Regions from separate parts of the Leifsonia sp. EB34 genome, predicted to be linked through region 1. Evidence: predicted binding sites of a transcription regulator. Region 1 holds the regulator's gene; the other holds the start of a gene.

The links. Region 1 encodes HrcA, which represses chaperone genes, less so after heat shock. Its sites were predicted from a motif close to TTNGCACTCGNNNNNNNCGAGTGCNAA; they were not measured.
Region 2: a site for HrcA is predicted at 1,975-2,001, ahead of groES (co-chaperone GroES). Genes of this name have one in related genera too.

Annotation. Positions count from the first base shown of each region.
Region 1 covers NZ_JBGCCV010000002.1:1,214,409-1,218,817, reverse strand. The annotation lists gene ABIA36_RS15245 (16S rRNA (uracil(1498)-N(3))-methyltransferase) at 1-522, opposite strand, end outside; gene dnaJ (molecular chaperone DnaJ) at 533-1,648, opposite strand; gene hrcA (heat-inducible transcriptional repressor HrcA) at 1,697-2,713, opposite strand; gene ABIA36_RS15230 (DUF4870 domain-containing protein) at 2,932-3,507, shown strand; gene ABIA36_RS15225 (DUF4870 domain-containing protein) at 3,563-3,961, shown strand; gene hemW (radical SAM family heme chaperone HemW) at 3,970-4,409, opposite strand, start outside.
Region 2 covers NZ_JBGCCV010000002.1:204,706-209,114, forward strand. The annotation lists gene ABIA36_RS10455 (DUF4190 domain-containing protein) at 44-706, shown strand; gene ABIA36_RS10460 (SAM-dependent methyltransferase) at 770-1,957, opposite strand; gene groES (co-chaperone GroES) at 2,110-2,406, shown strand; gene rarD (EamA family transporter RarD) at 2,542-3,477, shown strand; gene guaB (IMP dehydrogenase) at 3,554-4,409, shown strand, end outside.

The sequences.
Region 1 (4,409 bases):
TCCCGGCTCCAGCACCAGCACCCGGTGCGTCGCTGCCAGCGCCGCGACCTGCTTCGTCGTCGCGAGCTCCCCGACCTCCGGCGTCCACGCCCGGATCGACTGCTTGCTCGCCTCGCGCACGATCGCCGCCCAGCGGTCGCGGCCCTTCACGACCTTGGCGCCCTCCCAGCGCGACACCGAGCGCGAGGCCGACCACGGCACCACCGCGTCGACCCCGAGCTCGGTGGCGGCCTGCACGGCGAGTTCGTCGCGGTCGCCCTTCGCCAGGGCCTGGACGAGCGTGATCGCCGGTTCGGCGCGCGGGACGCGCTCCACGGCCTCCACGTCGATGGTCAGCTCGGTGTTGGTCGCGACCAGCACCTCGCCCGACGCGACCAGGCCGCGGCCGTTGCCGATGAGGACGCTCTCGCCCGGGCGGGTGCGGTTCACCGTGGCGGCGTGCTTGGCCTCCGGGCCGGTCAGCGTGAGCCGGGCGCCCACCTCGACGTCGGTGAGGTCCTCACGCAGGTAGAGCGAGCTCATCGCCGGCCCGTCAGAGGTTGAGGAACCGGTCGCGGAGCTTCGCGAACAGGCCTTGCTGGAAGCGCGCGAGCGACGGCTCCGGGTTGTGGTGGGTCGCGGCGAACTTCTTGATCAGCTCCTTCTCCTTGTGGTCGAGCTTCGTCGGCGTGACCACCTGGATGCCCACCCGCAGGTCGCCGCGGCCGCTGCCGCGCAGGTGCGTGATGCCGCGGTCCTTCACTGAGATGATGTCGGCGCTCTGGGTGCCGGGCTTCAGCTCGAGCCGGATGTCGCCGTCGAGCGCCTTCACCGTCGCGGTGGTGCCGAGGATGGCGTCGGCCATCGAAAGCTCCAGCGTGCAGAGCAGGTCGTCGCCGTCGCGGCTGAACACGTCGTGGTGCTTGACCTTGATCTCCAGGTAGAGGTCGCCGTTCGGGCCGCCGGCGGGGCCGGCCTCGCCGGAGCCCGGCATCTGCAGCCGGAGGCCGGTGTCGACGCCGGCGGGGATGTCCACCGGAACGGTGCGGCGCGCGCGGACGCGGCCCTGGCCCTGGCAGGTGACGCACGGCGTGGCGATGACGGTGCCGTAGCCGCGGCAGCTCCCGCACGGGCTGGAGGTCATCACGTTGCCGAGCAGCGAGCGCACCGAGCGCTGGATGCTGCCCGTGCCATGGCAGATGTCGCAGGTGACGGGCGCAGTGCCGGGCTGGCAGCACGAGCCGTTGCAGGTCTCGCAGACGACCGCGGTGTCGACGTCCAGCTCGCGATGCGTGCCGAAGATGACCTCCTCGAGCTCGACTTCCACCCGCAGCAGGGCGTCCTGGCCGCGCTCGCGCCGGGACCGCGGGCCGCGGGTCGCGCCGCCTCCCCCGCCGAAGAACGTCTCGAAGATGTCGCCGAAGCCGGCGAAGTCGCCCGCGCCCCCGCCACCGCCGAAACCGGTCGGGCCGCCCAGGTCGTACTGCTGCCGCTGCTGCGGGTCGCTCAGCACGTCGTAGGCGTGGGTCACGAGCTTGAAGCGCTCCTGCGCCTCCGAGCTCGGGTTGACGTCCGGGTGCAGCTCGCGCGCGAGCCGGCGGTACGCCTTCTTGATCTCGTCGGGGGTGGCGTTGCGGTCAACGCCGAGGACTTCGTAGTGGTCGGCCACGTAAGGCTGTTCCTTCTGTTCGGTGCGTCGGAGTTCTGAGGTCTGGGGTCAGTCGCCGAGGAGGCGGGAGAGGTAGCGTGCCACGGCGCGAACCGCGGCCATGTTGCCGGAGTAGTCCATCCGGAGCGGTCCGAGCAGGCCCACCCGGGCCAGGTCGGAGCCGGAACTGTACCCGCTGGACATGACGGAGGTCTCGGTCAGGCCGATGACGGCGTTCTCGCGGCCGATGCTGACCGCGACCCCGTGCTGGTCGAGCGCCATCTCGTCGAAGAGCCGCAGCAGGACGACCTGCTCCTCGATGGCCTCCAGCACCGGGGTGATGGAGCCGGGGAAGTCGGTCTCGGTGCGCGCCAGGTTGGCCGCGCCCGCCATGAGCAGCTTGTCCTGCCGGTTGGCGGCGATCTGGTCGAGCAGGGCGCTCGCCACCGGTGCGACGAGGGCACGGGTCCGGTCGGTCAGGTGCTCGGGCAGCTCGCGCAGCCGCACGGCCGCGTCGGCCAGCGAGAGCCCGGCCGCAGCGCCGTTGATCGCGCCGCGGATCTCGGCGATCTCGGCCTCGTCCAGCTCGTCCTGCAGCTCGATCACGCGCTGTTCGACCGCACCTGAGTCGGTGATGAGCACGCTCAGCAGCCGGCGGGAGCCGAGCGCGACCAGCTCGATGTGCCGGATGCGCGAGCGCGCCACCGACGGGTACTGCACGAGCGCGACCTGGTTGGTGAGCTGCGACAGCAGCCGCACCGTGCGGGAGAGCACATCGTCGACGTCGACCGACTGGCCGAGGAACGTCTCGATCGCCGTGCGCTGCGCCGCCGACAGCGGCCTGGCCTCCGCGAGGTGGTCGACGAAGAGCCGGTAGCCCTTGTCCGTCGGCACCCGGCCGGAGGAGGTGTGCGGGGCGACGATCAGCTCCTCCTCCTCGAGGAGGGCCATGTCGTTGCGGATCGTCGCGGCCGAGACGCCGAACGCGTGCCGCTCCACGATGCTCTTGGAGCCGACCGGCTCGCGCGAGGCGACGTAGTCCTGGACGATGACGCGGAGCACTTCCAGACTGCGTTCCGAGACCATGCGAACCGCCTCCTGTCGTCGCTTCGGCACCCGAGGATCGAGCACGGGAAGACATCGAATGAACTGGCACTCGATGATCCTGAGTGCTAATCATAACGCGTCGGCGTCGGAGGGCGATCACGACGCGACACGGATCATTTACCGCGCGGCTCCGGCGCAGTACCCTGTGCGCACCGGCTCGGAAAGCCCCCGCAGCCGCCCACGAAAGGGTTCCTCTCATGACAGACCCGAACCAGCCCCCGGCCGACGGCCAGGGCGAACAGCCACCGCAACAGCCGTACGGCCAGCAGCCCTACGGGTCCGCGCCCGGCCAGCCCGCCGGCGCGGTGCCTCCCCAGCAGCCCACCGTCCCTCCGCAGCAGCCCTACGGGGCTCCGACCGGTCAGCCCGCCGGCGCCGTCCCGCCGCAGCAGCAGTACGCGGGCGCCGCGGCCGCTCCCCTCGACCCCGCGCAGGACAAGCAGTGGGCGTCGTTCGCCCACCTCGGCGGGATCCTCTGGTTCCTGCCGTCGCTGATCATCTGGCTGGTGTTCAAGGACCGGGGCCGGCTCACCGACCAGGAGGCCAAGGAGGCCCTGAACTGGCAGATCACCTGGATCCTGGCCTGGGTCGTCTCCCAGATCCTCGGCGTGATCATCGGCTCGTTCACGTTCGGCATCGGCTACCTGCTGTTCAGCCTCCTCATCCCGTGGCTGCTGTACATCGTCAACCTGGTGTTCTCGATCCTCGGGTTCGTGCGCGTGAACAGTGGAGGGACGTACCGGTACCCGCTGAACTTCCGCTTCATCAAGTAGCGCCGCCCCCTAGGCTGAGACGCGTCATTCCCACTCACCGGAGGAGAAAACGACCATGTCCGCAACGCCCCCGCCCCCGCCGCCTCCGCAGCAGCCGCCGCAGCAGCCGTACGGAGGCCAGCAGCCGCAGCTCAGCCCGGCCGACGAGAAGCTGTGGGCGACGCTCATCCACGTCGGCGGCATCCTGTTCAGCTTCATCCCCGCCCTCGTTGGCTACCTGGTGCTGAAGGACCGCGGCCCGTTCATCCGCTCGCACACCGCGACCGCGCTGAACTTCCAGATCACGCTGGCGATCGCCACCGTCGTCGGCTGGATCCTCAGCGTCGTCGGCATCGGCCTCATCATCATCTTCGCGGTCTGGGTGCTGAACATCGTGTTCAGCATCATCGCCGCGATCAGGGCGAACCAGGGCCAGTTCTACACGTATCCGATCGCCATCAAGTTCGTGAGCTGAGTCTCGAACTACTCCTCGGCGAGCAGCCGCCGCACGACGGCGTCCGCCAGCAGCCGCCCTCGCAGGGTCAGCACCACCGACCCGGCGAGGGCGGCTTTCGCGTCCACGAGGCCGTCGGCGATCAGGCCGGCGACCGCACGGCGGCCTTCGCCGGTGAGCTCCCCGGTGCGCAGCCCCTCCCGGATGCGGGTGAGCAGGAGGACCCGCTCCACCCGCCGGGTCTCGGCGTCGAGCGTCTCCCGGCCGGCCGCGGGCGACTCCCCCGCCAGGACCCGCTGCGCGTACGCGGCGGGATGCTTCACGTTCCACCAGCGCACGCCGCCGACGTGGCTGTGGGCGCCGGGCCCGACACCCCACCAGTCGTGCCCGAGCCAGTAGGCGAGGTTGTGCCGGGAGCGGTGCGCCTCGTCCGTCGCCCAATTGCTGACCTCGTACCAGCCGTAGCCCG
Region 2 (4,409 bases), 1.0 Mb from region 1:
ACGGACAATTCTCAGGAATTCACCAGAGAGGGAGAGGGGCAGCATGTCCGATCCGACCACCCCATCCGGCGCACCGGAGCCCGAAGGGATGGACGGCAGCACGCCGGGCCAGCCGGTTCCTCCGTCCTCCGACATCCCGCCCGCGACGGCGCCCGACGGCGTCCCGCCGACGCCCCCGGTCGCCCCTCCCGCGCAGCCGGCCGCCCCCGGGTACGGCGCGCCGCAGCAGCCGTACGGGCAGCCGCAGCAGCCGTATGGCCAGCCGCAGCAGCCGTACGGGCAGCCGCAGCAGCCGTATGGTCAGCCGCAGCAGCCGTACGGGCAGCCGCAGCAGCCGTACGGCCAGCAGCCCTACGGCCAGCAGCCCGGTCAACCCGGTTACGGTCAGCCGGCGTACGGTCAGCCCGCGCCCGGCTATGCCCAGCCCTACGCCACGGGTCCCGCCACCAAATCGCCCATCCTCAGCATCCTGTCGCTCGTCGGCGGCATCGCCGGCATCATCCTGAACTTCGCGTTCGGGATCGGCGCGCTGTTCGCCGTGGCCGCGATCGTCCTCGGCTTCATCGGCCGCACCAAGGAGCCGCAGGCCAGGGGCTTCTGGCTCACCGGCATCATCCTGGGATTCGTCGCGATCGTCATCGCGATCGTCTTCTGGATCGTGTGGGGCATCATCCTGGCCAACCTGTCGAACACCTACCGGTACTGACCGGCGCCGGGCACTGAGCCGGAGCGGTCGGACGATCCGCGGCGCCCAGACGATCCGAGCCGGTCAGACGCGCTCGGCGAGCAAGGCGGTGTGACGCCCCGCGACCCGGGTGAGGATCAGTGTCGCCGGCCGGTCGCCCGAGAGCTTGAGGCGTGTCCGGAGTGCGGCGGGGTCGACGTCCACGCCGCGCTTCTTGATCTCCAGCGTGCCAATCCCGCGCGCCCGCAACGCCTTCTTGAGGTCCTTCTCTGCGAACGGCAAGGTCTCGAGGATGCGGAAGCCTGCGGCGAACGGCGTCGACACCGGCTGGTCCGCGGTGATGTAGGCGATCCCGTCGCCGAGCATCCGCCCGTCGAGCCGCCGGGCGAGGTCCCCGATCAGGCGCGCTCGGATGACAGCGCCGTCCGGCTCGTAGAGGTACTCGCCGAGCTCGCCGGTCTCGGCGTCCTCGCTGTCCGTCTCGGAGGTGAGTTCGTTCGCCTCGTCGCCGCGCAGCACCAGGGCGGCGCGCCGGATGCCCGACCGGGCGAGCGCGCCGAACCACAGCCCGAGCTCGACGACCTGCCCGTCCGCGGACACCCACTGGGCTTCCGCGGTCGACGGGATGAGGTCCCGATCGAAGCCGGGACCGAGCTTCAGCCCCACCGAGCGGCCGGTCGCCAGCTCGTAGGCGAAGCCGAGCGACGGCGTGTAGTCGTCGGGATCGGTCAGCCGGTCGGTGTCCGTGTGCCCGGCCGTGCGCCGGGCCGGGTCGAGGAAGACGCCGTCGATGGCGCGCAGGCTCACGTCCTCCGCACGGCGGTGCTCGACGGTCGCGGAGGGGAACGGCGCGAGGTTGAAGGCGGCGATGGCAGCAGTGACCTCATCGGCGTCCACCGCCGTGACCTCCAGGTCGAGGGCCGCGAGGGCGAGCGCGTCGCCGCCGATGCCGCAGCCGAGGTCCGCGATGCGGGTGAGCCCCGCCGCCCGGAACCGGGCAGCATGCCGCGCCGCCACCGACAGCCGCGTCGCCTGCTCCAGTCCCGCCTCGGTGAACAGCATCCGGGAGGCGAACTCGCCGAACTTGCCGACCGCCTTCTTGCGCAGCTTCGCCTGCGTCAGGACCGCCGCGACCAGCCCGGGCGAGTGGCCCTGCTTGCGGAGGTCCGTGACCATCGCGAGCACGTCCTTCTCGGACCGGTACGGGGGCAGCGAGTCGAGCAGGCGCAGCCCTTCGGGGCTCAGCAGCTCGACGAGTTCGGACCGGTCCATGTGCACCACGGTACCTTCTGGCACTCACGTTGCGGGACTGCTAACGCACCCCCTAGACTCGTGTTAGCACTCTCCGTGCGAGTTTGCTAACGCAAGCCGCGCAGACGCATTGAGTTCGCAAAGACTGAGTTCACCAAAGAAAGAGGTCAACCGTGTCGGTCTCCATCAAGCCGCTCGAAGATCGCATCGTCATCAAGCAGGTCGAGGCTGAGCAGACCACTGCTTCCGGTCTGGTCATCCCCGACACCGCCAAGGAGAAGCCCCAGGAGGGCGAGGTCGTCGCCGTCGGACCGGGCCGCATCGACGACAACGGCAACCGCGTGCCGCTCGACGTCGCCGTCGGCGACAAGGTGATCTACTCCAAGTACGGCGGCACCGAGGTCAAGTTCGGCGGCGAGGACTACCTGGTCCTCTCGGCTCGCGACGTCCTCGCGGTCGTCGTCCGCTGACGCACCTTCTTTCGACCGGGGCCCGGGCGCTGCTGCGCCCGGGCCTTCGTCGTCCCTGCGGGCCGGCGAGCGCGGCCGCCGTCGCGCTCGCCTCCGCGTCCGTCCGTGTCGCCGGTTCGGAGTAGTGTCGTGGGAGTGCCGCAGCCCCTCTCCGAACACCGCAGGTCCGGTCTCACCTACGCGGTCAGCGCCTACGTCCTCTGGGGCATCCTCCCCATCTACTTCCTGGCGCTCGCGCCGGCCAGCGCCTGGGAGATCGTCGCCTGGCGCGTGCTGTTCTCGCTGGTGTTCTGCGCGATCGCGCTCACCGTCACGCGTGCGTGGCGCACGTTCGGCGCCCTGCTGAAAGACCGCAGGGTCCTGTTCACGATGGGCCTCGCCGGCGCGCTGATCTACGTCAACTGGCAGACCTACGTGCTGGCCACGGTCAGCGGCCACGTGGTGGAGGCCGCCCTCGGCTACTTCATCAACCCGATCGTGACCGTCTTCCTCGGCGTCCTCGTCCAGCGCGAGCGCCTCCGCATCGCCCAGTGGGTCGCGGTCGGCGTCAGCATCGTCGCCGTCGTCGTGCTCGCGATCGGCTACGGGCAGGTCCCGTGGATCGCGCTCATCCTCGCGTTCTCGTTCGGCTTCTACGGCCTCATCAAGAAGCGCGTCGGCGGTCGGGTCGACGCCGTCTCGGGGCTGACCCTGGAGACGATGTGGCTGACCCCGGTCGCGACCGTGCAGCTCGTCGTCGTGAGCCTCACCGTCGGCCTCACGATCGGCACGGTGAGCCCCTGGCACACCGTCGCCATGATCGGCGCGGGCGTCATCACGGCGGTGCCCCTGCTGTTCTTCGCCGCGGCCTCCCGCCGCTTGCCCCTGGTCTACATGGGCTTCATCCAGTACTTCGCTCCGTTCATCCAGTTCCTGGTCGGCGTCGCGCTGCTGCACGAGGCGATGCCGCCGGAGCGCTGGGTCGGCTTCGCGATCGTCTGGCTGGCGCTCGCCATCCTCAGCGTCGACATGATCGTGGCGGCCCGACAGGGAAAGAAGCAGGCGGAGCTGGATCTCGCAACGGTGGAGTAAGGGGGCCGGAATATCCGCCCAGGTTGAGCCGTTAGCATTGGACATCAACCACTCGCGCGACCTTGATAGGGGTGAAATGGACCAGGCGGATCCGTTCGGATTCATCGGTTTGACCTACGACGACGTCATGCTCCTTCCCGGGCACACCGACGTCATCCCGAGTGAGGCGGACACCTCGACTCGCCTGACCAAGCGGATCAGCATGGCGACCCCGCTCCTGTCCAGCGCCATGGACACCGTGACCGAGTCGCGCATGGCCGTCGCCATGGCCCGTCACGGCGGTATCGGCATCATCCACCGCAACCTCTCCATCGAGGACCAGGCGACCAACGTCGACAAGGTGAAGCGGTCCGAGTCGGGCATGATCACCAACCCGGTGACCACCACGCCGGACGCCACCGTCGAGGAGGTCGACCTCCTCTGCGGGCAGTTCCGCGTCTCCGGCCTTCCGGTCGTGGAGGGCGACGGCAAGCTCGTCGGCATCATCACCAACCGCGACATGCGCTTCGTCTCCCCGTTCGAGCGCTCCACCACCCTGGTGCGCGACGTCATGACCCGCATGCCGCTCATCACCGCCCCGGTCGGCATCGACCCCGACTCCGCGGTCGCGATCTTCGCCGAGCACAAGATCGAGAAGCTCCCGCTCGTGGACGCGGACGGGCGCCTGCGCGGGCTCATCACCGTCAAGGACTTCGACAAGAGCGAGAAGTACCCGAACGCCACCAAGGACGACGAGGGCCGCCTGCGCGTCGGCGCCGCGATCGGCTTCTTCGGCGACGCCTGGGACCGCGCGATGACCCTGGTCGACGCCGGGGTGGACGTCATCGTGGTGGACACCGCCAACGGCGACTCCGCCGGCGTGCTCGACATCATCCACCGCCTCAAGCACGAGCCGCGCGCCTCGCACGTCGACGTCATCGGCGGCAACGTCG